Regions from separate parts of the Blautia sp. HA8986 genome, predicted to be linked through region 2. Evidence: predicted binding sites of a transcription regulator. Region 2 holds the regulator's gene; each other region holds the start of a gene.

Region 1 (7,510 bases), 700 kb from region 2:
ATAAGAATATTGAGATTTTTACAATAGACAGGCTGTGCTCCATCCTTCACTGTAATATTGAAGATATTGTGGAACACATTCCTGATCCTGGTGAAAATACTGAAAATACAGATGAGCTCGAGAAAAAAAGTACTTCTCCTGAAAATAATAAAAACTCTCTCTGAAATTAACGGCGTTATGATGGCATGATCTGCACCGGTTGATTTCAGAGGGAGTTTTTGTTTAAAAAAGAAGGGGCCAAAGCCCCCTCTTCAGAGTTGATCTTAGTAGATCTTATTTGTAGTTTACGATCTTTCCGAAATCCGGTTTCAGGGAAGCGCCACCTACAAGACCGCCATCGATGTCAGCCTGAGCGAATAAGTCAGGAGCTGTTGCAGCGTTTACAGATCCGCCGTACTGGATACGGATCTCTGCTGCTGTAGCATCATCATAGATCTCAGCGATGCATTTACGGATATCAGCGCAAACTTCCTGAGCCTGCTCTGTTGTAGCTGTCTTACCTGTTCCGATAGCCCAGATCGGCTCGTAAGCGATAACTGCTGTCTTAGCCTGATCAGCTGTAACACCCTGGAATCCAACCTTAACCTGCTGACGGATGAAGTCCATTGTTACGCCCTGCTCTCTCTGAGTAAGTGTCTCACCACAGCACATGATCGGTGTGATGCCATGCTCGAAAGCTTTGAGCATTTTTTTGTTAACGTCCTCGTTTGTCTCACCGAAGTACTCTCTTCTCTCGGAGTGTCCAAGTACAACGTACTTAACGCCTGCATCTACGAGCATAGCCGGAGCGATCTCACCTGTGTAAGCACCTTTCTCCTCGAAGTACATGTTCTCAGCACCAACCTGGATGTTAGAACCTTTAGCTGCCTCAACAACAGGGATGATGTCGATAGCCGGTACGCAGAATACTACGTCAACTTCATCGTTAACAACAAGCGGTTTTAAAGTCTCAACAAGCTTTACAGCCTCGCTTGGTGTCATGTTCATTTTCCAGTTTCCAGCAATAATTTTCTTTCTTGCCATTGTTTTTATCTCCTTTTCGTGTTCGCGGAACACTTTATTTTTTATCAGTCTTTATCGTTAGCTGCTGCTACGCCCGGAAGCTCTTTGCCCTCAAGGAACTCAAGAGAAGCACCGCCACCTGTGGAGATGTGTGTCATCTTGTCGCCATATCCAAGGATATTTACAGCTGCTGCGGAATCACCACCACCGATGATGGTTGTTGCGTCTGTATCAGCAAGAGCTTTTGCAACTGCCTCTGTACCATGTGCGAAGTTCGGCATCTCGAAGCATCCCATCGGTCCGTTCCATACAACTGTCTTGGCATCTTTAACAGCGTCTGCAAAGATTTTCTCTGTCTCAGGTCCGATATCCATTCCTTCCCATCCGTCCGGAATCTCACCGCGTTTTACGATCTGGATATTGCAGTCGTTGGAGAAGTCATCACCGATTCTGTTATCTACAGGAAGAAGAAGTTTCACACCTTTCTCCTCTGCTTTCTTCATCATGTCAAGTGCATACTGAAGGTAATCATCCTCGCAGAGGGATCTTCCGATATGTCCACCCATAGCTTTGGAGAATGTGTAAGACATTCCACCACCGATGATCAGTGTATCTACCTTGTCAAGAAGGTTGTTGATAACGGAAATCTTGCTGGAAACCTTAGCTCCGCCAAGGATTGCAACGAATGGTCTCTCCGGATTGTTTACAGCGTTTCCAAGGAATGCGATCTCTTTCTCCATCAGATATCCTACAACTGCTGTCTTCACATATTTGGTAACACCTACATTGGAGCAGTGAGCTCTGTGAGCTGTTCCAAATGCATCGTTTACAAATACGTCGCAAAGGGAAGCAAGCTCTTCGCTGAACTTATCCTCGTTCTTTGTCTCTTCTGCACGATAACGTGTGTTCTCAAGAAGAACTACGTCGCCGTCTTTCATTGCTGCTACAGCAGCCTTTGCGTTCGGTCCTACTACCTCAGGATCTGCTGCAAATTTTACTTCCTGTCCAAGAAGCTCGGAAAGGCGAACAGCTACCGGTGCAAGAGAAAGCTCCGGTTTCGGCTCTCCCTTCGGTTTTCCAAGGTGGGAGCAGAGGATAACCTTTCCACCGTCTGCGATCAGTTTCTTGATTGTCGGAAGAGCAGCTACAAGACGGTTCTCATCTGTGATCTTTCCGTCCTGAAGCGGAACGTTGAAATCACATCTTACAAGTACTCTCTGTCCTTTTACATTGATATCGTCAACACTTTTTTTGTTCAGCATCTCTATATCTCCTTAACTTTTATTTCTGCAAAAGCAGATCAATAAGGGCGAGCGATATTGTTGTCCGCTCTGTTAACAGTCATTCCTCAGACATTTTTTTGTTTGGTCTTTTGGAAAAAAAGGGCCCGGTCCTCTTCAGACCGGACCCTTTCTGAGTCTATTCTTCTACACCCGTTCGCAGAAAATTAAGCGTTCAGAAGTTTTCCGAAGTGCTTGATTGTACGAACCATCTGGCTTGTGTAGGAGTTCTCGTTGTCATACCAGGAAACTACCTGAACCTCTGTTGTGCCATTCTCAAGTGGAAGTACCATTGTCTGAGTAGCATCGAAGAGGGAACCAAATCTCATACCAACGATATCGCTGGATACGATCTCATCCTCGTTGTATCCGAAGGACTCATTGGAAGCTGCTTTCATAGCTGCGTTGATCTGCTCTTTAGTAACGTTTCCTTCAACTACTGCTGTAAGGATTGTTGTAGAACCTGTTGGGGTAGGTACACGCTGTGCAGAACCGATAAGTTTGCCGTTAAGCTCTGGGATAACAAGTCCGATAGCTTTAGCAGCACCTGTGCTGTTCGGAACGATGTTAACTGCAGCTGCACGGGATCTTCTCAGATCGCCTTTTCTCTGCGGTCCGTCAAGTGTCATCTGATCGCCTGTGTAAGCGTGGATTGTGCACATGATACCGGATTTGATCGGTGCAAGATCGTTAAGAGCCTTAGCCATTGGTGCAAGGCAGTTTGTTGTACAGGAAGCTGCGGAGATGATCTTGTCCTCGTTTGTAAGACCCTGATGGTTTACGTTGTAAACGATTGTCTTAAGGTCGTTTCCAGCCGGAGCGGAAATAACTACGTGTTTAGCACCTGCATCGATATGAGCCTGAGCTTTGTCTTTAGATGTGTAGAAACCTGTGCACTCAAGAACTACGTCTACACCGATCTCTCCCCATGGAAGCTCTGCAGCGTTAGCCTTAGCATAGATTTTGATCTCTTTTCCGTCTACTGTGATGGAATCCTCGCCTGCTGTTACTTTATCAGCAAGAGCATATCTTCCCTGTGTAGAATCATATTTTAATAAGTGAGCAAGCATCTTAGGAGATGTAAGATCGTTGATTGCTACGATCTCAAATCCTTCTGCTCCAAACATCTGACGGAATGCAAGACGACCGATACGTCCAAAACCATTAATTGCAACTTTTACTGCCATGATAAATTCCTCCTATGAATTGAATGGTGATTTAAATCGTTCCTTTGTTAAAGAAACATCAACCTGTTTCATATTGTACCTAATTCCAAACAAAAATTCAAGAGCTATTTATAAAAAACCATATTAAAATAAATATTAAGAAAATTCCCGAAAAATGTGCTATAATTCTGTGATAGAAAGTTCTGTCCTGTTAAGTACCAAAACGGATATCCTTAATCCCACCAGTAACTTATCCGGCTGCGCAACAGACAGATAAAAACATTGTCACAGAATATAAAGACTTGAATATGGAGGTAAAACATGGACCAGAAAATTTTATGGGACTGCCATATGCACTCCTCTTTTTCCTCAGATTCCGATACTCCTATGGAAGAGATGATCCAGACTGCCGTAGAACAGGGGCTTAAGGGAATCTGTTTTACTGAACATTTTGATCCGGATTATCCTGATACTCCGGAGGATCTTGATTTTTCGCTGGATATCCCGGCATACCGACAGAAGCTTGAGAGTCTTGCAGATGCTTTTAAAGACCAGATCAATGTTAACTTCGGGATCGAGCTTGGGCTTCAGCCTCATCTTGCAGAATCTTTTTCCGGACTTCTGAAAGAAGTTCCTTTTGATTTCGTTATTGGTTCCTCTCACGTGGTGCATGGATATGATCCTTATTATCCTTCTTATTTTGCGGGTCGTAAGGAATCTGCCTGCTATATGGAATATTTCGAATCCATCCTGGAAAATATCGCTGTTTTTGACGAAATGGATGTATACGGACATATTGACTATGTAGTACGCTATGGTCCGAATCAGAACCGACAGTATTCTTATGGCCGGTACAAGGAGATCCTGGATGAGATCCTGCGTACGCTGATCCGAAAGAATGTGGGGATTGAGCTTAACACAGGCGGTTATCACTACGGGCTTGGAGAGCCGAATCCCTGCGTCAATATCATACGCCGTTACCGCGAGCTTGGCGGTGAGATCATTACGATCGGGGCTGATGCACATACTCCGGATAAGATCGGTTATGCCTTTAACAAAGCAGCTGAGGTTCTCCGTGAATGTGGATTTTCCTATTATACTGTGTTTAAAAACCGCCAGCCGGTTTTCCATAAGCTGTAGATTTTACTTATTATACTGATACTAATTCATTAAGGAGGAATATTTAATATATGTCAACAAAAAGACTCCAGAAAAAGAAAGCTGCCATGCAGGCAAAGAAAGAAAAGCAGCTGAAAAAGAATACCGCTGCTGCCGGTACCAGTGCCAGTGCTGTTAACTCTGTTGAAAATGCTAAAGTTGAGACAGAAAAAATTGAGACTGTGAAGAAAGAGCCTCTTAAGGTTGAGACTTCTAAGACTGAACCGCTCAAAGTCGAGACTTCCAAAACTGAGCCAATTAAAGTCGAGACTTTCAAGACTGAGCCAATTAAAGTCGAGACTTCCAAAACTGAGCCAATTAAAGTCGAGACTTCCAAAACTGAGCCGGCAAAAGTAACTACTTCCAAAACGGAACCTCTGAAAGTTGAGACTTCCAAAGAGGACACTGCCTACGATGCTCTCTACGAGAAGCGTCTGAACCGCTACTACAATGATCTGAAATGGCTCTACTGCGAGCTGTTCCGCGATCATCCTGAGGTTGCCGGCACATTCTCAAGCCTTACAAAAAAAATGAAAGAGATCTACCGCGAACGTTCTCTTTCCATGAAAGAAGCTGACCAGGCCTGCGCACAAAATCCTGACTGGTTCCGCAAAACCACTTTCACAGGAATGGCTGTAAACCCTGCTGATTTCGCAGATACCCTTTCCGGACTATCCAATAAACTGGACTATGTCAGCGAATGCAAGGCAGACACTCTGTACCTGACAGATCTTTTTCAGGCAACCTCCAACTGCTCTCTTCGCATTATCCCGGAAATCGGAACTTCCGAAGATCTGCACACCCTTGCAGCTAACTGCCAGAAAGCAGACATCCGCCTGGCCCTTGAGATCCCGTTAAGCCTTTCTGTGGATGATCCGCAGTCCGGTTCGCCATGTGTACTCCAGACTCCGGCATTCTTTAATGCAATGCTTCTCCAGATCCTGGAGCTTGCAAATGTGGGAGCTTCTGTTTTCAGCCTCGGTGTCCTTCCAATGCTGAACACCGAAGATCTCTGGAAGCTTCACTCCCTGCTTCGCATGACACGTATGGTCTGCGAGATCGTATGCCCGGGAGTTCTTCTTCTCGGAGAAACCGACCGTACTCCTGCCGAGGCAGCTGCATTTGGGGGAACCTCTGATATGCCGGAACTTCACATTGTAAACAGCACACAGCTGATGTCCGATATCTGGCACACCGTTGCCACAAAGGATACTTCTCTTCTTCGCCATGGAATCGACAAAACTGCCGCTCTTTCCCAGGCACCGGTATTCCAGAACTACCTCCGCAACCGTAACACCGTACGCTGGAATCTGGACTACGATTTCCTGAAAGACAGCTTCATCACAGAAGGCCCTCACAGAGATTATCTGAATGAATTTCTCTCAGGTACCTTCCCGGATTCCTTTGCCCGGGGTGAAATCTACATAAATACGGAAACTGAAGAATCTGAGCTCTGCGGTACAACTGCATCTCTTGCAGGAATCGAACGTTTTGACTACGAAGGCAATGCAGACGGTGTCAGCCGCGGAATCCGCTACGATGTAACCCTTCATGCTCTCCTTCTTTCCCTCCCGGGAATCCCGGTACTTCGAAGCGGAGACGAGATCGGACAGCTCAATGACTACACCTACAAAACCGATTCGTCCAAAGCAGCTGATCCACGCTGGCTCCACAACGGCCACTTCAACTGGGTCCTGGCCCAGAACCGTGCTGACGCCGAAACCATCCAGGGACGCATTTTCAACAGTCTGGAGCAACTGGAAGCCATCCGGAACAGTCACTCCGTATTCGCCCCTGAAATCCCGTCCCACACCCTGGAAACCTGGGACAAAGCTCTGCTCGCGCTGGTAAGAGAAACTGAGCAGGAAAAACTGATCTGCCTCTACAACTTCAGCGACCAGGACAAAGTCGCCTGGATCAACGAACAGGACGGTACTTACACCGATCTCCTCACAGGCGTTCAGAGAGACGCACAGGCTGTAGAAATCCCGGCATTTGGATTTATCTGGCTCATGCGGACCAAGTAACTGATTTGGCTTTTTTCCCACAACAAAAGGCACTGCCATTTTCTGCGCAGTGCCTTTTGTTCATTTTTTGTATTATTCTATTTTCTAAGTTTATCAATAAATATCGTAAATTTTCCCTGCTCCCCCTTATCCAGTGACCTGCTGTAAATATTCCTGAGCCAGTCTGTGATCACTTCGATAAAAATCGGCGAAAACGTCATAAGCAGAAATACCAAAATGATCATGCCAAACTCCAGTGAGCCCAGTGTCAGAAGATTCTGCAGAACAACCGCAGCCCCGAAAAAGATCACCTGCATACTGTAAATGATTACCTTTCGATAGCGGTTCAACGGCGCATATACTGTCTTTAACGCAGCCATATAGTTCCATCCTGTAACAAGGACACAGGCTGTATTCAGCATCAGATTAGAATGGTATACATTCTGACATACCAGCATTACAGTAAATACACATCCTGTAATGGTAACTGCAGCCGGAAAGGCATTCATAAACACATGTCGCAGGAAAGTGTGGTCGATCTTCTCATAGTTATTCTCCTGAGCCAGAAGAAATGTAGGGATACCAACTGCACAGGCACTGATCAGTGACATCTGGATCGGCTCAAACGGATAGTAATCCCCGAAAAAAATCGTAATCAGTGACAGCAATACAGAAAAGATCGTCTTGATCAGGAACATGGAAGCTGCTGTCCGAATATTGTTGACAACACGGCGTCCTTGGTTTACAATCTCCGGCATTGCCGCAAAATTGGAATCCAGAAGAACCACATTTGCAATATTCTTGGCAGCATCACTTCCCTCTGCCATGGCAATACTACAGTCCGCTTCTTTGAGAGCCAGAACATCGTTCACACCATCACCGGTCATTGCAACTGTAT
Region 2 (7,510 bases):
TAATCCTGGTTCCTTCTTTTACATTCCTGTGCATTTCTTCAAAGTTATGGGCAATGGCATCCAGAGATACCAGAGCCTTGACTCTCTCGTATTTTTTCATAATTTTGACTCCTCTTCACCTATCGCTAAAGCCTGTGGCAGAGCTTCAATGATATCCCCTGCCAGCATACTGCGCTTTCCCTTTTCAGCGGCTGCAAGATCGCCGCAAAGTCCGTGAAGATAAACACCTAACGCGGCCTTTAAAACCATTGGAGGCTGTTCCTCCGTTTTCAGATACATACATAACACACCTGCCAGAATACCAGAAAGCACATCTCCGCTTCCAGCAGTTGCCATACCGGAATTGCCTGAAATATTCAGATAAATATCTCCGCTGCCATCTGTAACTACTGTGCATGCATCTTTCTGGACACATACGCAGCCAGCTTCTCCTGCATAACCTGCAGCTGTTCCGGCAATGTTTTCCTGGATCTCCCGGATGCTTTTGCCACAAAGACGGCTCATTTCTCCAATGTGAGGTGTCAGGATCACATTTTCTCCCAGGAATTCCCTCCACTGCGGATGCATGGCCAATAGGTTCAGTCCATCTGCATCCAGGACAAGCGGCTTTTTCTCCCGGGCAGCAGCCGTAAGAAACCACTGTTCTCTCTCACGGCTGGCCCCCGAGGTTCCAAGCCCCGGTCCGATTACGATCACATCACACCAGGAAAGAAGCTGTTCATTGGATTCCTCGTCAAACCGGGTGCATACCATGGCCTCCGGCAAAAGGATCTGCAGCGGTATCCGGTTCTCTTCCACTGTCTGGATCTTCACCATTCCCGCTCCGGCCCGGAGTGCTGCACTGGCGCTTAAATAAGCAGCCCCGCACATCCCCTCACTTCCGGCAATAAAAAGGATTTTCCCAAAAGTTCCCTTGTTCCCGCCGGGATCACGCTCCGGAAACAGCTTAAGATCTTTTCTCTCCAGACAGCGTGCAGATGCCTTTACAGCTTCCTGCTCATAGATCCCGATATCCGCTATGACGATCTTTCCTGCATACAGTCTTCCCGGGTAAAAACAAAGTCCTCTTTTTACATAGGCAAATGTAACAGTAAGATCGGCACTGAAGGCAATTCCCATTTCCAGGCCAGTATCTCCGTTCACTCCTGACGGGATGTCAACAGCGATCTTCTTTGCCCGCGCACTGTTCATCTCATGGATGATCTTCGCATAATGTCCCTCGATCGGACGCGCAAGGCCCACACCGAACACGGCATCTACTATAGTAGTATATTCGCTCCAGTCCGGGTTATTCACTTCCGGCACATGATAACCTGTTGCAATCTTGTACTGCAGTGTCGTCTCCCTGGTCATTTTTTCCTTGTTTCCGACCATATAAAATTCTGCCCGGATTCCCTTTAGATAAAACAGTCTGGCAATGGCGATCCCGTCACCGCCATTATTTCCGTTTCCGCAGACTACCAGGATCTTTTCATTCTTTTCCAGGTATTTCTCTGTTTCCTCTACTACTTTTAATGCTGCCCGCTCCATCAGAACTTCCGATGCCACACCGATCTTATGGATCGTGGCACTGTCCAGGTTCTTCATTTCCCCGCAGGTAACAAGTTTCTTCATTCTGGCCCCTCCCCTCTCACATAGAGAAAGCTGCCGTTTCCGGCAGCCTCATACTCCACTTCTGTTATTCCACATGCTCCTGCCTGTATTTGCTCAGATTGTACGACAGTGTCATCAGGCTCTCGGAAAGATGTACGTTCTCAACAATAACATCATCCGGTGTCTCAAGATCAAGATGTGCAAAATTCCAGATTGCCTTGATCCCGTTCTCTACCAGAATATCTGCCATTTCCTTAGCTTTATTCTTAGGAAGGGTGAGAATGGCAATCTCTACGTTGTTTTCTCTAAGGAAAAACGGAAGCTCACTGAGCATCTGGATCTCAAGTCCGCGAACCGCAATGCCCTCAAGCACCGGATTTACGTCAAAGATCCCTACCAGCTTAAATCCACGTTTTTCAAAATCTACATAGTTGGCAAGTGCCTGTCCCAGATTACCAGCACCCAGGATGATCATCGGGTGAACGGTATCCAACCCCAGGATCTTACCAATCTCCGTATAAAGATAATGTACATTATAGCCATAACCCTGCTGACCAAAACCGCCGAAATTATTAAGATCCTGACGGATCTGGGAAGCTGTGGTATGCATCTTCTTGCTTAACTCATTGGAAGAAATTCGTTCTACATTGTCTTCCATCAGCTCTCCTAAGTAGCGGTAATAGCGTGGCAGACGCTTAATCACCGCTTTCGAGATTTGTTTTGTCTCCACGATAGTTTCCCTCCTTGTCCTACACTAGGTTAATTATACCGAATTGACATTTTCCTGTCAATCAAACTTGTGAGTTATGTACAAATTTCTTCATATTTTTTTAAAAAATTGATTTTTTCTTTGAAATCCCGGCAGTTTCCGTTATAATAGGTGGAGGATTTTCCCTGTCTTTTAAAGGCAGAGGCAGGATCTTTTGTACAGGAGGACAGTTTTTATGATTTTATCATGTCAAAATATATGCAAGGCTTTTGGCGAAAATGTTATCTTAAATAACGCATCTTTCCATATCGAGGAACGGGAAAAAGCGGCTCTCATTGGATGTAACGGTGCAGGCAAGACTACGCTTCTTCGGATCATCATGCAGGAGATTTCCGCAGATTCCGGAACTGTAGTTCTATCCAAGGACAAAAATATCGGCTATCTCGCTCAGTATCAGGATATTCACGGCCACCACACCATTTATGAGGAGCTTCTTACCACCAAGCAGCACATCGTTGATATGGAACGTCGCATCCGCAATCTGGAGCAGGAAATGAATAATGTTACAGGCGATGACCTGAATCACCTGATGGAAACTTACACCCGCCTTACTCATCAGTTTGAGTTGGAAAACGGCTATGCTTACAAGAGTGAGCTCACCGGTGTCCTGAAAGGTCTTGGTTTCACAGAGGAAGATTACGACAAGCAGATTGAGAAGCTTTCCGGAGGCCAGAAAACACGTGTGGCACTTGGAAAGATGCTTCTCTCCAAACCGGACATCCTGCTTCTGGATGAGCCTACCAACCATCTGGATATGGAGAGCATTTCCTGGCTGGAGACTTATCTTCTTAACTATCCGGGAGCTGTATTTATTGTATCTCATGACCGTTACTTTCTTGATAAAGTTGTCACCAAGGTCGTAGAGATCGAAGCTGGTGAGACCCGAGTTTTCAGTGGCAACTACTCTGCCTATGCGCTTAAGAAAGCACAGCTTCGCGATGCCCTGTATAAGGCATATCTGAACCAGCAGAGAGATATCAGACATCAGGAAGCAGTTATTGCCAAGCTGAAATCTTTTAACCGCGAAAAATCCATCAAACGTGCAGAGAGCCGCGAGAAGATGCTGGATCGTGTACAGCGCATTGAAAAACCGCTGGAAATCCAGGATCGGATGCGCATCTCCCTAGAACCACGTGTTTTAAGCGGAAATGATGTTCTTCATGTAGAGGATCTTTCCAAAGCATTTCCCGGACAGACGCTGTTTTCCGATATTTCCTTTGACATCAAACGAGGAGAACGTGTGGCACTGATCGGAAACAACGGAACAGGCAAAACTACCATGCTGAAGATCATAAATGGTCTTCTGGAAGCAGATGCCGGTAAATTTTCCCTTGGTTCCAAGGTGCAGATCGGATATTACGATCAGGAACATCATGTTCTGCATATGGATAAGACGATCTTCCAGGAGATCTCTGATACTTACCCGACGCTTACAGAGACTGAGATCCGCAACATGCTGGCAGCCTTCCTTTTTACAGGGGATGACGTATTTAAAGAAATCTCCGCTCTTTCCGGTGGTGAGCGCGGTCGTGTCTCCCTTGCCAAGCTGATGCTCTCAGAAGCCAACTTCCTGATCCTGGATGAGCCTACCAACCACCTGGATATTGCCTCCAAGGAGATTCTGGAAGAAGCACTTGTAAGCTATACCGGTACTGTGCTGTATGTATCCCACGACCGTTACTTTATCAATCAGACAGCAACCAGGATCATGGAACTGACCAATCAGGCTGTTGTAAATTATATCGGTGATTACGACTATTATCTTGAGAAAAAAGAAGAGCTGACCAGTGCCTACGCTCCTGACATCAATACCCCGGAAGCTCCGCAGGAAGAAAAAGCAGTCTCCGAGAACAAGCTTTCCTGGCAGCAGATGAAGGAGAAACAGTCAAGGAAACGAAAACGGGAAGCTGAACTGAAAAAAGTAGAAGCCCGCATTGAAGAGCTGGAAACAAGAGATAAAGAAATTGATGATACCATGGTTCTCCCGGATATATGTACCAACGTGGCAGAATGTACGAAGCTCAGCCGCGAAAAAGCAGCCATCGCAGAAGAACTGGAAGAGCTTTATGAGAAATGGGAAGAGCTGGCCTAATGGTCAGCTCTTTTTCTCTCCTGCAAGTTCCTTAAGAAGGATCTCCTCAAACTGTGGTGCACAGGCAAGGATATCACCATTCGTCAGATAAACCGGTTCTTCGCCTTTCCAGGTCCTGACCACGCCTCCTGCTTCTCTGACAATAATGGTTCCTGCAGAATAATCCCAGGGTTTCAGGTCACGCTCAAGATAACCATGCTCTCTTCCGCATGCCACATAGCACATATCAAGCTCTGCGGAACCTGTCCGGCGGAAATCCCCGCATTTCATAAAGATATTATAGAAAATCGGAAACAGATTCTTTGCTTCGGATTTCGTATATGGCGTGGAACCGTAGGAAATCACAGCATCCCCGAAATGCTCTGTGGAAGAAGCATGAATAGCATTACCGTTAAGATATGCTCCCTCACCTTTCGCTGCATGAAACAGCTCATCTGTAAACGGATTAAACACAGCTCCGAAAACGATCTCTCCTTTTTCGTAAAGTCCAAGTGCAACAGCACTCATACGGAAATCCAGGATCAGATTGGCCGTTCCGTCAATAGGATCCAGGATCCAGTAAGTTCCCTCTTCGGAAAGTCCCGTATTCTCCTTCTCCTCTGCGATCAGGGCAATATCCGGAAAAGCTTTTCCCAGTTCTTCCTTCAGGAAATTCTGTACAGCCAGATCCACATTCGTCACATAGTTGGCCGCACCTTTCACCATAACTTCCTCATTTTTCATCTCTTTTAAGATCAGATTCTTCGTCTGTCTTACAAGAAAGAGCACCTGTTTCTGTTCTTCTGCTGAAATCATTATATTTCCTCCCATAAACAATACTCTGTTCCATGATCAAAAAATCAGCTGCAATATTCTCTATCGGACCAGCCTGCCAAGATGCAGTTCAAAACATACTCCGTCATTACGGTCAGTACCCTCTTTCACTGCATCCCTGATAGATGCCGAAATAAAGTCCACTGCCATATCCGCACAGGCCTCCATAGAGTATCCCTTTACCAGGCCTGCACTGAGTATCGATGCAAAAATATCTCCAGTACCTGAATAGCTGCCTCCGGCTTTCTCCGCGAAAACCCAGGAACATTTCCCGTTCTCCAGAACAAGATTTCCCATCTTTACAGTTTCTCCCTCTTCCTGCTGATCCACACCTGTGATCACAACTGCAGAAAGTGAAAATTCTTCTGCAAGTTTTCGCCCGGTTTCTTCGATCCGCTCCAGCCGTTCCTGTCCGGTGATGGTCTGAAATTCTTTCCAGACTGTTTTCATTTTCTCTTTTCCATAAAGAAGGACCAGTGCTTCCGTCAGATTAGGCGTGATCACACAGGAACGTTTCACAAGTTCACAAAAACGTCTTCGCAATGCTTCCGTATAGATCGGATATACCTCTCCGTCATCTCCCATTACAGGATCTGTAAGGATCAGCGTATCTTCTGCTGCAAACATATCCATAAATTTCAGAATCTTATCTGCCTGTTTCTCATCGGAAAGAAACCCTGTATAAATACCGTCAGGAACAAATCCACGTTCCTTCCACTGTTCCATATATGGTTCCATATGATCTGTAAAATCCTCACAGAAATAAGCTTCGTAGCCTGTCTGATTACTTAAAACAGCGGTAGGAAAAGGGCATGCCTGCACTCCCATCACCGAGATAACAGGGATCGCTGCTGTAAGTGAACATTTCCCCAGCCCGGAAAGATCATTGATCACTGCTATTTTCTTCATCTTACTTCTCCAGTCTTGAGTTTTTTTCTGTATTATTATAGAATATATCATCAGGTTTACGCAATCATTTTTGGAAGGAAATTATCATACCTATGTTAAATATATCCACAAAACATAAAAAAGAACATCTTTATCTGGAAGTGTATCACTACTACAGAAAACTGATCATGGAGAACCGTCTTCTCCCGGGCAGCAAGATGCCATCTCTTCGCAAATGTGCCCAGGAACTTAAGCTAAGCCGCACCACCATTGAGAATGCCTATCTCCAGCTTGCCGCAGACGGCTACATTATCGCAAGAGCCCAGAGCGGTTACTATGTCACCGATATTGCCAGAAAACAGCATCCGCATGCACTGGAAAAACATCCCCGGAACATCATTCCCTGTATCTACGATTTCGCCTCCTCCGGCGTTGACAGGGAGAGTTTCCGATTCGACCTCTGGCAGCGCTATATCAAAAGTGCACTCCGCCAGGATGAACGTATGCTTTCCTACGGAGAGCCTCAGGGAGAAAAGGATTTTCGTGAAGTTCTCTCCGACTACATCCGGGAACGTAGGAACGTGATCTGCTCTCCAGACGATATTGTGGTTGGTGCCGGTCTCCAAAGTCTCCTCCAGATCCTCTGTCCTCTGCTCCGTGAACGTAAGACCGTTTCGTTCCCTACCCCCTCCTTTATCCAGGGCAGCACAGTTTTTGAGGATTACGGATTCGACGTCCATTACCGTGACAAAACCTGCGATGTGATCTACGTATCCCCTGCACATATGACCAAATGGGGTGAGATCATGCCTGTGAAACGACGTCTGGAACTGATCCGCCACGCAGAGGCCAACGGACACCTTATCATTGAAGATGATTTCGAAAACGAATTCGTTTATCTCCAGAAGCCAACTCCATCCCTGTTCGGACTTGCAGGCGGAGAGAATGTAATCTATATCGGATCTTTTTCCAGACTGCTGCTTCCTTCCATTCGTGTCAGCTTTATGGTACTGCCCCCATCTCTCCGGGAATTATACGAAAAAAAAGCAGCCCGGTATAATCAGACAGCTTCCAAGGCAGAACAGATTGCTCTCTGTCAATTCATCCGGGACGGCCACATGCTTTCCCAGACAAGGAAACTTCGCCGCCTTTATGCACAGAAGCTGAAAGCTCTCACTGCTGCCGTGAAGAATACTTTTGGAAAAAACTGCCAGATCATAACAGGGGCAGCAGGCACCAGCCTGGCTCTTACCATCCCCTGTTCATCCACCGGCGAACAATTAAAAAAGGCAGCCCGCTTACAGGGGCTGCGCCTGGAAATCTTAAACGAAACAGAGAATGATATCACCCTTGTT
Region 3 (7,510 bases), 500 kb from region 2:
ATGACAAGATCCACGGAGTTCTTCTGTTCCGTCCGCTTCCGAAACATCTGGATCAGGCAGTGATCGAGAATGCACTTGCAGCAGAGAAAGATGTTGACTGTATGACAGATCTTTCCATGTCCGGTGTATTCACAGGCAAGAAGATCGGATTCCCACCATGCACACCGCAGGCCTGCATGGAGATCCTTGATCATTACGGAATTGACTGCACAGGCAAAAAAGCTGTTGTAATCGGAAGAAGCCTTGTAGTTGGCAAACCGGCTGCAATGATGCTTGTTAAGAAGAATGCGACAGTTACTATCTGCCATACAAGAACTGTTGATATGCCGTCTGTTGCAAAAGAAGCTGATATCGTGATCGTTGCAGCAGGCCGTGCTGGTGTTGTCGGTGCTGATTATGTCAGAGAGGGACAGACCATTATCGATGTAGGTATCAATGTTAATGCAGAGGGTAAGCTTTGCGGTGATGTTGATTATGCGGCAGTTGAGCCGATCGTTGATGCGATCACACCGGTTCCTGGCGGAGTTGGAAGCGTTACAACTTCTGTTCTTGTAGGACACGTAGTTGAAGCAGCAATGAGAAAAGCGCAGTAATAAAGGATTGATTATTGATATATGTACAGATTCCGAAATAGTTTTTGTTTACGGATGATGATGCTTGCAGGCGTTCTGGTGATCGGAACGCCTGTGGGTGTTTTTGCGGAAGAAGTGGATCATTCCATGGAGGGACAGATCTCCAAGCCGCAGTCATCCGGAGAGAGTGATATAGATAGTTTTGTGGATGATTCCACAGATAATACTTACGGATATTATACGATCATGGGATGTACCACAGCGACTGAGGAGGATATGGTGGCGCAGTATGAGGCGCAGAATGTAGAGTATCCTTCCGGTATCCTGACAGAGGGCGGTGCACCGGACATTGATACGTTTTGCACAATTGTGATAGAGGAAGCGGATACGGAGGGTGTCCGTGGTGAAGTTGTATATGAACAGGCAATGCTTGAGACCGGGTGGCTTCAGTTTCAGGGAGATGCCAGTGCCGGGCAGTTTAATTTTTCCGGACTTGGGACTACCGGCGGCGGTGTTGCCGGAAATTCTTTTCCTGATGTCAGGTCCGGGATCCGGGCTCAGGTACAGCATTTGAAGGCTTATGCGTCTTCAGATGAACTGAACCAGGCCTGTGTGGATAACCGTTTTCAGTATGTGACCCGGGAAAGTGCACCTTATGTGGAATGGCTTGGGATTCAGGAGAATCCTTATGGTGGTGGATGGGCCGCCGGGAGAAGCTATGGATATAAGCTTAGAAGCCTTCTGGCAGATCTGAAAGGTGAAGAATATACCTGGCCGGAGAGCACAGAGACTGTGGAGAAATGATAAAATGGAGATATGTGTCTTGTGTAAGATGCATGTCTCTTTTTTGTTCACAAAAATTATCAGAAAAGTGATTTTTAACATTGGAAAAATGGAGAAATATGGTAAAATAAAAAGAAAAGAGCACAGGGAGGAAAACTATGCGAAAAAGAAAAATTTTCAGTGTATTAATGGCAGCTGCAGCATCTGCGTCCATGCTTTTTGCACCTGTTGTTGCGAAAGCAGATGGAACAGAAAGCTGGGTACGCAATTATCAGTCACTTGTAAATGCTGCAGGAGGAAATTGTACAATAGCACCGGAAACACCATTTGGATGGCCTGAAGAAAATACAACGGTAAAGCTTGGAGCCTTTGATATTGGCTGGGATTCTTGGGTTATTCCTAAACAGATCACAGTAAATCAGAAAGGTGATATGGGATATACCAAGGATGTGGCAGTGATCATACAGGGAAAATGGTTTACAGATGGTGGAACGTATCATGGAAATGTAATTATTGATAATGGTGGCTCCATGACTGTAAAAAGGGCAGATATGTCTGGTGGATGGAATTGGTACGACAATATTACAGTAAAAAATGGAGGAACATTAAATGCAGATGGATCAACAGTAATTGGATATAAAGGAACACTTAATTTAGAAAGAAAGGCAACTGTTAAGTCTACTGACAGATGGTCTCTTCGAATTCAGGGCGGCACTCTGAATGCGAATGATTCTACTATAACTGGAGCACTCTGTGCAGAAGATCAGCAAGAATTAAAAACTGTAATAAATGGAAAATTAACTGTTGATAAATTCTATGGCGGTGCACTTACATTACCAACCGGAACAACTTTAACTGTGAAAGATTATATGGATTTATCACATGATGGAGATAACGAGCAGTTTGTGGTAGAAAAAGGAGCTGTGCTCAATATAGAGGAGGAGCATAGTATATTAAGTCATTCCTGGAAGCTAGGACATCCGGCCAGAATATTAATTAAATCTGGTGGAACTGTAAATATGCAAAGAGTTAGCCTGGGACAAGGCGTGGAGATTAAAATAGAAAAAGGAGGAGTCCTTAATCTGAATAAAGGTTTTTCTACTACATCTGGCAGGGAAATCACAGGTTCAGGAACTGTAAACATTAAAGGAACAGAAGTTACCACAACAGGGAAGCGTACAAACGAGGCTTTTGCGCGTTCTTTAACTATAAATCATAAAGGGGATCATTGTTATGAGTACTATTATGATGCTGCTGCGCAGGAAAAAGGATATGGAATGCAGTATTGTCGTTACTGTGGAAAAGAGCAGAAAATAAAAATCGCCACCCCAACTCCGAAACCATCTGCAGAAGCAAAAAAAGGCATAACCTTCAAAGTATCCGGTCTTACCTACAAGATCACAAAAACAGGAACAGGCCGCAGCGTATCTCTCACTAAAGGAGTTTCCAGGGCAGTAGTTTCAGTTCCTTCAAAAGTAACCTACAAGAAACGCAGCTACGCAGTGACCTCTATTGCTGCAAAGGCATTCTATAATAACAGGAGGCTTACAACAATAACAATCCCGGCCTCTGTAAAGACCATTGGAACCCAAAGCTTTGCAAACTGCACAAAACTGAAAAAGCTCAATGGCTTCACAAAAGTAACAGCAGTAGGAAAACAGGCATTCTATAAATGCACGGCATTAACTCAGATCGGAAGCAAGGCATCAACCATCACACTGCCGGCAGTGCAGAAGCTTTACAGCGGTGCTTTTCAGAACTGCAGTAAGATCAGCCGGATCACAATCAGCAGTAAGAGCTTAAAAACAGTGGAGAGCAAAGCAATCACCGGAGTCAATAAAAAAGCAGTAATACGCGTGCCGGCATCAAAACTGACCGCTTATAAAAAAATATTCAAAACTTCAACCGGATATGTAAAAACCATGAAAATCACAAAATAAAGAAGATGTGCGTCTGAACAAAAACGGACGCACATCTTTTTGTGTCAAAAGTATTTAATTCAATTCCAGATTTTCAAGCTCCTGAGATGGAATCTTAGGGTCTGAGCCATCTACATATTTCTTGAGTGCTTTGGAGGTTTTTGCGAAGCCGGCATTGGTTCCGGCACCGCCGATGCAGCCTCCTGGACAGGCCATTCCTTCGATCATGCAGTTTTTGATCTTGCCGGCTTTGGCCAGAGTGAGGACTTTTTTGCACTCAGCGAGGCTTTCTGCGTGTTCGATGTGGACGGGGACATCAGGATAATATTCCTTCAGACAGGCTTCAATAGCACCTGCTACGCCGCCTGCGATGGCATATCCTCTTCCGGCAGCTGTTGCAGTCTGGGTTTCTTCCGGGATGTCCTCGCATGCAGATGGAATGATATCTTTGGCATCGAACATTCCCCAAAGTTCTTCGAAGGTGATAACGAAATCTACATCACTTCTTACGGAATGGCGCATGGCTTCCAGCTTCTTGGAGGCGCAGGGGCCGATGAATACTACTTTCGCATTGGGGTGCTCTTTTTTTACAATGCGGGCAGTTGCCACCATCGGTGTCAGCTCCTGTGAGATGTTGTCGATCATAGCCGGGAAGTATTTCTTCGCCATTACAGACCATGACGGGCAGCAGGAGGTAAGCAGGAACGGGAGATTGCCGGTGGCTACTTCTTTTGCATAATGATGGGCCTCGGAAATACAGCCGATGTCTGCGCCGAGTGCTACTTCATAAATATTGGAAAAGCCAAGCTGAGTTAAAGCAGAGCGGAATTTACCGGGAGTTACATCTTCACCGAACTGATTGATGTAAGCTGGTGCAACTTCTGCAATGATCTCAGTTCCCTCACGGAGGGCATGTGCCAGCTGGAAAATCTGGGATTTATCAGAGATGGCACCGAATGGGCAGCTGACCATACACATACCGCAGGATACACATTTATCCTGGTTGATGGAAGCGCGTCCCTGCTCATCGCTTTCGATAGCTTTTACACCACAGGCACGTTCGCAGGGGCGTTCTTTATGGGCAATGGCATCATAAGGACAGACCGCTTTGCATCTTCCGCAGTGGATACATTTGTCCTGATCAATAAAAGATTTCCCATCAACCATGGAGATGGCTCCTTTAGGACAGGTCTGAATGCATGGATGGGCAACACAGCCGCGGCACATATTGCTTACTTCGTATTTATTGGATTCGCATGCAGAACATGCAGAAGGGATTACCTGCATAAGAGGTGGTTCGTAATATTTCTCATCAATATTGCTTGACTTTACGCCGTCAGTAAGATGGACAGAACGGTTCTCCGGGCGGAGGGAAAGTCCCATAGCCAGACGGACACGTTCACTTGCAACAGCTCTTTCACGATAGATGCTCTCGCGGTATTTCGCGCGTTCCTCTACAATATTGTAAGGGATGGATTCAATATCGTGAATCAGGGATTCGTCCGTGGATTCAAATCCGATCTTCGCAATTTCTGTAAAAATCTTTCGCCGGATCTGTTTAACTGGTGTGTCGAGATTTCGCATAAATGTTCTCCTTTTCAAAAAATGTTTAAAATATTTTCCACGCACTTTTTATTCATCTTATAGTAATTGAGAAATAAAATCAATAACAGGAAATGTTTTTTAACAGAAACAAAAAAGAATATTTGTTTCTTTATTGTCATGAATGTTAAAAAATGCACATTTATTGAAAAAAATAGATGCAAAACAAGTAAGGCGTTGTAAACTTTTTGATATATTCTGAAAAAAGCAAAAAAATTACTTGTGAAAAATGACGATATAAGTTATAATTAAAAGCACGAAAATAGTGCAATATAATGATAGGCACGTAAATGAGACACTGACAGAGTGTTAAATCATTAACTTGTGGTAGGAACAGGTTAATCAAGTGGAAAATCTATGAGAAACAAGGAGGGAACCGAATGTTAGACCAGACGTATTACAGGAAAACGGATGAGATCATCGAGCATTACGGCCGGAAAGCTGCATCACTGATACCGATCATGCAGGATATCCAGGCTGAGTACCGTTATCTCCCGGGAGAGCTTCTTACTTATGTTGCGGAACAGATTGGTGTAAAAGAAGCGAAGGCGTACAGCGTAGCTACTTTCTATGAGAATTTTTCCTTTGAACCGAAAGGCAAGTACATCATCAAGGTATGTGATGGAACTGCCTGTCATGTACGTAAGTCCATGCCTGTAAAGGAAGCAATGCTTAAAGAACTCGGACTGAACCATAAGAAACACACAACCGATGATATGCTTTTTACAGTTGAGACAGTATCCTGTCTTGGTGCATGCGGACTTGCACCGACCTTAACTGTAAATGATGAGGTTCACCCGAAAATGACACCTGAGAAGGCTATTGAGCTTTTAAATGAATTGAGAGGTGAGAACGTATGAGTATAACCAGTATGGAAGATCTGAAAAATAAACAGGCTGAGGTTAAGAAGAATCTTGATGGCTATACCTGCCGTGTTCTCGTCTGTTCCGGTACCGGATGTATCGCTTCCGGTGCTCAGAAGATTTATGAAGAAATGTCAAGACTCTGTGAAGGTATCGAGGGTGTTGCAGTAGAAATGCAGAAGGATGTTCCACATGTGGGCATCGTTAAGACCGGATGCCAGGGACTCTGCGAACTTGGACCTCTTATGAGAATTGAACCGTATGATTATCAGTATGTACATGTACAGGTGGATGACTGCCGTGAGATCGTTGAGAAGACGATCATCTGCGGACTTCCGGTTGAGCGTTTGTTCTATCGCCATAATGATGAAGCCTGTCCGCATCCGGATGATATTCCGTTTTTGAACCAGCAGACCAGAATCGTTCTTGAAAACTGCGGTAAGATCGATGCGGAATCTATTGATGAATACATTGCTGTAGGTGGATTTTCAGCCATGGCAAAGGCTTTCTTTGAGATGACCCCTCAGGGTGTTATTGATGAGATCACGAAATCCGGTCTTCGCGGCCGTGGCGGTGCCGGATTCCCGGCAGGCAAGAAATGGTCACAGGTTGCACGTCAGCCCGAGAAGGTTCGCTACGTAGTATGTAATGGTGACGAGGGTGATCCCGGAGCATTTATGGATGGTTCCGTAATGGAAGGTGATCCTTACAAGATGATCGAGGGTATGGTCATTGCAGCTTACGCAGTAGGCGCAGAAGATGGCTATATCTACGTACGTGCCGAGTATCCTCTTTCTGTACAGAGACTCCGGATGGCCATTGAACAGGCAGAATCCTATGGCCTTCTTGGTGACAATATCCTTGGTTCCGGTATTAATTTCCACTTACATATCAATCGGGGTGCCGGAGCATTCGTATGTGGTGAAGGTTCTGCCCTGACCGCATCCATCGAAGGCAACAGAGGTATGCCTCGTGTTAAACCGCCGAGAACTGTTGAGCAGGGTCTGTGGGGCAAGCCAACTGTTCTTAATAACGTAGAGACCTACGCTAACGTACCGAAGATCATCCTTCAGGGTGCTGACTGGTTCCATACCATCGGTACAGAGGGAAGCCCCGGAACAAAGACATTCTCACTTACCGGTTCCATTGAGAACACTGGTCTTATCGAGGTTCCTATGGGAACAAGTCTTCGCCATATTATCTATGATATCGGCGGCGGCCTTAAGAGCGGTGCTGCATTTAAGGGAGTGCAGATCGGCGGACCATCCGGTGGATGTCTGATCGATGACCAGATCGACCATCCGCTTGATTTTGATTCTGTTAAGAAGCTGGATGCTATCATGGGATCCGGCGGACTTGTTGTTATGGATGAGAATACCTGTATGGTAGAGGTTGCACGTTTCTTCATGAGCTTTACACAGCGTGAGAGCTGCGGTAAATGTGTTCCATGCCGTGAGGGTACGAAACGTATGCTTGAGATCCTTGAGAGGATCGTTGAAGGCAAGGGTGAGCTTTCCGACCTGGATGAGCTGGAAGAGCTTGCAAACATGGTTCAGAGCATGGCTTTGTGCGGCCTTGGCAAGAGTGCACCGCTTCCGGTCATCAGTACCCTGAAGCGTTTCCGCGATGAATATGTAGAACATATCGTAGATAAGAAATGCCGGGCGAAAGTCTGCACGGCACTCCGTCAATTCCATATCAATCCTGAATTCTGTATCGGCTGCGGCAAGTGTGCTAAGAACTGTCCGGCAGGCGCGATTTCAGGAAAGAT
Region 4 (7,510 bases), 140 kb from region 2:
CATCATCGGTGATCTGCGTGCAGATGGTGCGACATACCGTGCACTGGAATTTTCCGGAAGCACTATTGAGAACATGTCTGTTGCAAGCCGTATGACGATGTCAAATATGGCAATTGAAGCCGGCGCAAAATGTGCTCTTTTCACACCAGATGAAAAGACAGCTGCTTACTGTGATGTTGAGCTTGACGACTATCAGAAAAATCTTATCGGTGATGAAGATGCTGTTTATATGAAAACTATGACTTACAAGGCTGAGGATTTTGTGCCGGTTATGGCTTGCCCGTCACAGGTGGACAAGATTCGTGATGTCAGCGAGCTTCAGGGCGAGACCATTGATCAGGTATTTATCGGTTCCTGTACAAACGGACGGCTTGAGGATCTGATGGCAGCAGCTGAAGTTCTTAAGGGAAAAAAAGTATCAGATTTTGTGAAACTGATCGTAACTCCTGCAAGCCGCAAAATCTACCGTCAGGCCATTGAACTTGGTATTCTGGATACTCTTGCTGAGGCAGGCGCGATCATCACACATCCAGGCTGCGGGCTTTGCTGCGGAAGAACCGGCGGAATCCTGACAGATGGTGAAAAGGTTGTGGCAACTAACAACCGTAACTTCCTGGGGCGTATGGGTACTTCCAAGGTTCAGATTTATCTGGCATCTCCGAAAACAGCAGCAGCCTGCGCAGTTGCAGGTAAAATCGTGCTGCCTGAATAAGGAATGCAGGATCAGACCTAAAAACAGATAGTTAGTTCTGTTTGATAATGGAAATATAGAAGAAGGTATGAAAGAGACAGATTTCGTAAGGTGGAGTCTGTCTCTTTTTGTCCGGAAGGACAAATGCTCTTTACAGAAGACAGGAATAGCATATATTATAATAACAATCAGTATGGAAACATAACATATAATACATAAGACTCGAGGGATAAGAGTATGGATAAAAAATCTATCATGAGCAGAAAGACACTTAAGATCGTACTTGGAATCTGTATTGTGGCAGTGATCGCAGCTGTGGCCGGGCTTTTGGGCTATACTTATATGGCAGATCACAATACACTGGGCAGGAAAATTTCCGTGAACGGGCTGGATGTTTCCAGATTAAATGCTCAGGAGGCAGAAGACAAGATTGTTGCTTCCTTTGAGAACAGAGAGGTAACTTTTCAGGAAGATGACCAGGAAGTTTACAGAACCACACTGAAAGATCTGGGATATAGCCTGAACAAAGAAGATCTTCTTTCAAAGCTGACAGATATTCAGAAACAGAGGGAAGAGAACAGGAAGATTTTTACAAAAGAAGAGAATGTGGATCTGGAATATCAGATCGAGGAAAATGAAGAACAGGAAAAACAGGCACTGGATCTTTCGAATTTCGGAGATAAAAAGCGAAAGGCTTCCACAGATGCAGAAATCCGGTATGATCAGGACAAAAAAGAATTTATCCTTGTAAAGCAGAAACAGGGAACTGAGATTGATGAAGATAAACTCCAGACAATGGTGGAAACCACACTGAATGCGGCTTTCGACACAGCAATTCTGGGAGATGCAGTTACAGTACCTGTGAATAAACATGTGTATATAAGCCCGTCTGCGATAGCTACAGATGACATGGAAGTAAAGGTTACAAACCTGAACGACCAGCTGAGCAAGTATCGAAGTACTACAGTTACATATACATTTGGAAGTGAGACAGTTTTGCTGGATTCCGATACCATCAGTTCCTGGGTTAAAGCTGAGGGAGAGACACTCAGTGTTGATGAGGATGCTGTTAAGACATATATCAGTGATCTTGCAAACAAGTATAATACGATTTATGTGCCGCGTACTTTTCACACATCAACAGGAACAGATGTGACCATTGAAGGCAACGAATACGGATATCGTATTGATCAGGATGCAGAAGTGACACAGCTTCTTGAAGACTTAAAAAGCGGAACAGCAGTAACACGTGATCCGATCTACAGCAGTTCCGGCTATCAGAGAAACGGTACTGATGATCTGGCAGGCAGTTACATAGAAGTCAGCCTGGATGCGCAGCATCTGTGGCTGTATAAAGATGGGAATCTTGTGACAGAAACGGATATTGTCAGCGGTAAGCCTGTGAAGGGCAGGGAGACATACAGAGGTGCATGGCCGATCGCTTACAAGGCAAGTCCGTACAATTTGACAAGTGCTGAGTATGGATATAATGTAAAAGTTAATTACTGGATGCCTTTTGTTTACGGACAGGGACTTCACGATGCTTCCTGGCAGTCTTCCTTTGGCGGAAACCGGTATAAGACAAACGGAAGTCATGGATGTATTAACCTGCCAAAAGATCAGGCGAAACTGATCTATGAAACGATCGATGCTGGGTATCCGATCATTATTTACTAATTGTATAAGATTGATAGATGTCTGGTGTAAAGTCAATGATCTGCAGAATATGGAATGTAGAGTGAGATGATTTTATGGAAAAAGCTTCGGAGAAATCCGGAGCTTTTTATGCTGAAGGAAATTATACAGTATCATCAGAAATGAGAAGATTTTTCAAAAGTGTGTTAAAAAAAACACAAAAAAATACGGAAAATCTATTGTGAAAATAAGAATATCATGTTATGATGTACAAGAAATCGAGCTAATACACTTCTTATTTGCGGAGGAAGGGTGTTTTACCTCTTTTATTTGAGCGCTTTTAAGAAATATTCTCAAGTAAGTGTTAGTGGGATTTCCTTTTTTTACGTTTGCATTGTTAAAAAATAAACAATACAAAACAAGAATTAGATCCATTTTAACCGTCAGATTTTTAGATTAAGAAAGGATAATGAAAGGTATGAAGTACAGTTATTATCCGGGTTGCACCCTGAGAACAAAGGCCAGGGATCTGGATGAGTATGCCAGAGCCAGTGCCACAGCCCTTGGGTTTGAGCTTGAGGAGATCGAAAACTGGCAGTGCTGCGGTGGTGTTTATCCACTTGGCACAGATGAGATCGCCACAAAGCTTTCCTCTGTCCGTGCGCTGAACCAGGCAAAAGAAAAGGGCCAGGATCTGGTAACGATCTGTTCTGCCTGTCATCATGTGATCAAGCGTGTCAATGATGATATGAAAAATGTGGAAGATATCCGGACCAGAGCCAACAATTACATGCAGCTGGAAGCTCCCTATGAAGGAGAGACAACCGTTCTCCATTATCTGGAGGTTCTCCGGGACAGAGTCGGTTTTGATAAACTGAAAGAAAAAGTAGTAAATCCTTTTACCGGAAAGAAGATCGGAGCCTATTACGGATGTCTGCTTCTGAGACCTGGAAAGATCATGGCATTTGATGATCCGGAAAATCCAAGGATCATGGAGGATTTTATCCGTGCCCTTGGCGCTGAGCCTGTGATCTATCCTTACAGAAATGAATGTTGTGGAGGATATATATCCCTGAAAGAAAAAGAAATGTCACAGAATATGTGTGAAAAGATCGAAGAAAGTGCAGCCGGATTTGGCGCAGATATGCTGATCACTGCCTGTCCACTGTGCAAATATAATCTGAATAAAAATGCCGGAAACAGACTGCCGGTTTACTATTTTACAGAGCTTCTGGCAGAAGCCCTTGGCGTCAAAGAGGAGGTGGCAAAATGAGAGATAACCATTCTGCTGCGGAAAAAATAAAGGAGATCAGCGGGACTAATCCTCTGAAATGTATGAAGTGTGGCAAATGTTCTGCTACCTGCCCATCCTTTGACGAGATGGATATCAAGCCTCATCAGTTTGTGTCCTACGTGATCAATGAAAATATCGAAGCACTTGTAAATTCAGCATCTCTGTGGAAATGTCTTTCCTGTTTTGCCTGTGTGGAGCGCTGTCCGAGAGACGTAAAACCCGGAAAGATCATTGACGGGGCAAGACAGCTGGTTGTCCGGGAAAAAGGCGGCGACTATCTTTCACCAAATGAAATTCCGGAGCTTCTTGATCCGGAGCTTCCTCAGCAGCTGCTTGTAAGTGCATTCAGAAGATACAGGAGGTGAGAAAGTGCAGAGAATCGGTGTATTTGTCTGTCATTGCGGAAGTAATATTGCCGCTACGGTAGACGTGAAAAAGGTTGTGGAGATCATTGCAAAAGAGCCTGGAGTTGTCCATGCAGAAGATTATCAGTATATGTGTTCCGAGGCAGGACAGTCCAGGATCCAGGAAGCCATCCGTGAAAAAAATCTCACAGGAGTGGTTGTCTGTTCCTGTTCTCCACGTATGCATGAGGCAACTTTCCGTAAAGCAGCGGAAAAGGCCGGCCTGAATCCATATATGGTGGAGATCGCAAACATCCGTGAGCACTGTTCCTGGATCCACAAGGATATGCAGGAGGCTACGGAGAAGGCAGTGATCCTTGCAAGAGCAGCAGTAGCAAAGGTAAATTTAAACGCTCCTCTTCAGCCGGGAGAAAGCCGGGTTACAAAGAGAGCCCTGATCATCGGAGGCGGTATCGCCGGAATCCAGACAGCTCTTGATATTGCCGATGCAGGCTATGAAGTTGATATTGTGGAAAAAACACCAAGTATCGGCGGAAGAATGTCACAGCTTGACAAAACCTTCCCTACTCTGGACTGCTCCGCATGTATCCTTACTCCCAAAATGGTAGAGGCTGCAGCTCATGAAAAGATCAATATCTATACATACAGTGAAGTAGAAAAGGTTTCTGGTTTCGTAGGAGATTTCAACGTTGATATCCGCAAAAAAGCGCGAAGTGTCAACATGGACAAATGTACAGGCTGTGGAGTCTGCCAGGAAAAATGTCCTTCCAAAAAGATTCCCAATGAGTTCAACAGAGGGCTGAACAACCGGTCAGCTATCTATACTCCGTTTGCACAGGCCATTCCAAATGTTCCCGTGATCGACAGAGAGCATTGCCTGAAATTTAAAACAGGTAAATGTGGTGTCTGCTCCAAAGTATGTCAGGCAGGAGCCATTGATTACGATCAGCAGGATGAGATCGTAACACAGAAATACGGAGCGATCGTTGTGGCAACCGGATTTGATACCATCAAGCTTGACAAATATGATGAATACGCATACAGCCAGAACAAGGATGTGATCACATCTCTGGAGCTGGAGCGTATCATGAATGCTGCAGGACCTACAAAAGGACATCTTGAGCGCCTCTCCGATGGAAAAGCACCGAAGGAGATCGTATTTATCCAGTGTGTTGGAAGCCGTTGCTCCGATGACCGTGGAAAGCCATACTGTTCCAAGATCTGCTGTATGTACACAGCTAAGCATGCCATGCTGATCCGTGATAAATATCCGGATACCAATGTGACGGTATTTTATATTGATGTCCGTACACCTGGTAAAAACTTCGATGAGTTTTACAGAAGAGCAGTTGAGCAGTATAACGTAAACTACATCAAAGGTCAGGTAGGAAAAGTAATCCCGCAGCCGGATGGAACACTTCTTGTTCAGGGCTCGGATCTTCTTGATAATAAACAGATTTTCAAGAAAGCAGATATGGTAGTTCTTGCAACAGCCATTGAACCGAATCCGGATGTACGTAAGATCGCTACCATGCTTACTGCAAGTATTGACACCAACAATTTCCTTACAGAAGCCCATGCAAAGCTTCGTCCTGTAGAATCACCGACAGCAGGAATTTTCCTTTCCGGTGTATGCCAGGGGCCAAAGGATATCCCGGAGACAGTTGCCCAGGCAGGAGCTGCGGCTGTTAAGGCCATAGGACTTCTTGCAAAGGACAAGCTGACAACCAATCCATGTACGGCAAAATCCGACGAGCTTCTCTGTAACGGATGCTCTACCTGTGCAAATGTATGTCCTTACGGAGCGATTTCCTATGAGGAGAAACAGGTCAACGATCACGGTATCCGTGAGACAAGAAGAGTTGCGGTTGTCAATACAGCACTTTGCCAGGGCTGCGGTGCCTGTACAGTAGCCTGCCCGTCAGGAGCCATGGACCTTCAGGGCTTCTCCAACAGACAGATTATCGCGGAGGTGGATGCAATATGTCGATAGAAACAAAGGAAGAATTCAGACCAAAGATCGTGGCATTCTGCTGTAACTGGTGCAGCTACGCCGGAGCAGACCTTGCAGGAAGCAGCCGTTTAAGCTATCCGGCGGATGTAAAGATCATCCGTGTTCCATGTTCCTGCCGTGTCAATCCCATGTTCATCCTCCGTGCCTTTGAAAAAGGAGCCGACGGTGTGATCATGTGCGGATGCCATCCGGGAGACTGCCATTACAGTACCGGAAATTATTATGCAAGAAGACGTATGACACTTCTGTTTTCAATGCTGGATTACATTGGTGTGGAAAACGGAAGAACACGTGTGGAATGGGTATCTGCCGCAGAGGGCGTGAAATTTTCACAGACTATGAATGAGTTTGTTGAGAAGATTCATTCACTTGGTAAAAACGTGAGATTGGAGGATATAAGATGCAGGAGCTGATAAAACGTGCAAAGGAACTGCTTGCAGATGGCACGGTAGCCCGGGTTCTAGGGTGGAAAGCCGGAGATCTTGCCTTTAATCCGGAACCGGCCTATTTTGAGACACCGGAATCTCTGGAGGATTTTGTCTATGATGGATTCTGCGGTGCCAATTTAAGCAAATATATGATCGAAGCTTCCAGGCTGGAAGGAAAAACCATGGTTTGTCTGAAGCCCTGCGATACATACAGCTTTAACCAGCTTTTGAAAGAGCATCGTGTGGACAGAGAAAAAGCCTATATCGTAGGTGTTGGCTGCAAAGGAAAGCTGGATATTGAAAAGATCCGCAAAATGGGGATCAAGGGTATCCGGGGAATTTCCGGAGCAGAGCTTGCCGGAGATGCCGAGACATTGACTGTGGATACTGTATACGGAGAAAAAACCTGTGCATACAAAGATGCAATGCTGGAACGCTGCCATGTATGTAAAGGAAAAGAGCATAAAATTTACGATGAGCTGATCGGTGAGTCAAAGGACACAAAGGATGCTGACCGTTTCGCAGAAGTTGAGCGGATCGAGGCGATGAGTCCGGAAGAAAAATTCGCATTCTGGCAGAGCGAGCTGAGTAAATGTATCCGCTGTAATGCCTGCCGTAATGTATGCCCGGCCTGCAGCTGCCGCAAATGCGTTTTTGACAGCAACAAGTTCGACAGCGCCCAGAAGGCGAATGTGGATTCCTTTGAGGAAAAAATGTTCCATGTGATCCGTGCCTTCCATGTAGCTGGAAGATGTACGGACTGTGGCGAGTGCAGCAGAGTCTGCCCGCAGGGAATTCCCCTTCATCTGTTTAACCGTAAGTTTATCAAGGATATTGATGATTTTTACGGTGAGTACCAGGCAGGCGAGGATGCGGAGTCAAAGGGTCCGCTTACCAGCTTTACCTTTGATGATGTAGAGCCAGGAATCGTGGCAGAAAGGGGATAATGTATGTATAAGATCGCAGTAGAAAATCTGCCGGCATTATTCCAGAAAATTGCCGCAGACCAGGAATTATATTTACCGGTAAAGGTAAGTGAGCAGGTAAATTTCAAGGTATGGAGCGAGGATGCAGAAGTTTCTC

What was found. Region 2 encodes Rex, which represses fermentation and respiration genes when NADH is low (regulators of the CRP and FNR family bind a similar motif). Its sites were predicted from a motif close to ATTGTTAANTANTTAACAAT; they were not measured.
Region 1: the regulator Rex is predicted to act here: its motif matches at 3,513-3,532, upstream of gap (type I glyceraldehyde-3-phosphate dehydrogenase).
Region 3: the regulator Rex is predicted to act here: its motif matches at 5,000-5,019, upstream of AC04Q4_RS01990 (4Fe-4S dicluster domain-containing protein).
Region 4: the regulator Rex is predicted to act here: its motif matches at 2,720-2,739, upstream of AC04Q4_RS05025 (CoB--CoM heterodisulfide reductase iron-sulfur subunit B family protein).

The regions. Positions count from the first base shown of each region.
Region 1 covers NZ_JBWLUQ010000001.1:1,649,908-1,657,417, forward strand. Annotated here, with positions in the region: gene AC04Q4_RS07705 (helix-turn-helix domain-containing protein) at 1-164, shown strand, start outside; gene tpiA (triose-phosphate isomerase) at 274-1,023, opposite strand; gene AC04Q4_RS07715 (phosphoglycerate kinase) at 1,068-2,264, opposite strand; gene gap (type I glyceraldehyde-3-phosphate dehydrogenase) at 2,450-3,469, opposite strand; gene AC04Q4_RS07725 (histidinol-phosphatase HisJ family protein) at 3,770-4,588, shown strand; gene AC04Q4_RS07730 (alpha-amylase family glycosyl hydrolase) at 4,639-6,633, shown strand; gene AC04Q4_RS07735 (HAD-IC family P-type ATPase) at 6,711-7,510, opposite strand, start outside.
Region 2 covers NZ_JBWLUQ010000001.1:951,826-959,335, forward strand. Annotated here, with positions in the region: gene alr (alanine racemase) at 1-100, opposite strand, end outside; gene AC04Q4_RS04365 (NAD(P)H-hydrate dehydratase) at 97-1,614, opposite strand; gene AC04Q4_RS04370 (redox-sensing transcriptional repressor Rex) at 1,679-2,323, opposite strand; gene abc-f (ribosomal protection-like ABC-F family protein) at 2,538-4,454, shown strand; gene AC04Q4_RS04380 (inositol monophosphatase family protein) at 4,458-5,249, opposite strand; gene AC04Q4_RS04385 (pyridoxamine kinase) at 5,310-6,176, opposite strand; gene pdxR (MocR-like pyridoxine biosynthesis transcription factor PdxR) at 6,269-7,510, shown strand, end outside.
Region 3 covers NZ_JBWLUQ010000001.1:454,240-461,749, forward strand. Annotated here, with positions in the region: gene AC04Q4_RS01975 (bifunctional 5,10-methylenetetrahydrofolate dehydrogenase/5,10-methenyltetrahydrofolate cyclohydrolase) at 1-593, shown strand, start outside; gene AC04Q4_RS01980 (glucosaminidase domain-containing protein) at 615-1,376, shown strand; gene AC04Q4_RS01985 (leucine-rich repeat protein) at 1,514-3,295, shown strand; gene AC04Q4_RS01990 (4Fe-4S dicluster domain-containing protein) at 3,350-4,858, opposite strand; gene AC04Q4_RS01995 (complex I 24 kDa subunit family protein) at 5,257-5,736, shown strand; gene AC04Q4_RS02000 (NADH-quinone oxidoreductase subunit NuoF) at 5,733-7,510, shown strand, end outside.
Region 4 covers NZ_JBWLUQ010000001.1:1,093,051-1,100,560, reverse strand. Annotated here, with positions in the region: gene AC04Q4_RS05035 (3-isopropylmalate dehydratase large subunit) at 1-712, shown strand, start outside; gene AC04Q4_RS05030 (L,D-transpeptidase family protein) at 929-2,368, shown strand; gene AC04Q4_RS05025 (CoB--CoM heterodisulfide reductase iron-sulfur subunit B family protein) at 2,805-3,599, shown strand; gene AC04Q4_RS05020 (4Fe-4S dicluster domain-containing protein) at 3,596-3,985, shown strand; gene AC04Q4_RS05015 (4Fe-4S binding protein) at 3,990-5,978, shown strand; gene AC04Q4_RS05010 (hydrogenase iron-sulfur subunit) at 5,969-6,412, shown strand; gene AC04Q4_RS05005 (4Fe-4S dicluster domain-containing protein) at 6,400-7,374, shown strand; gene AC04Q4_RS05000 (4Fe-4S dicluster domain-containing protein) at 7,378-7,510, shown strand, end outside.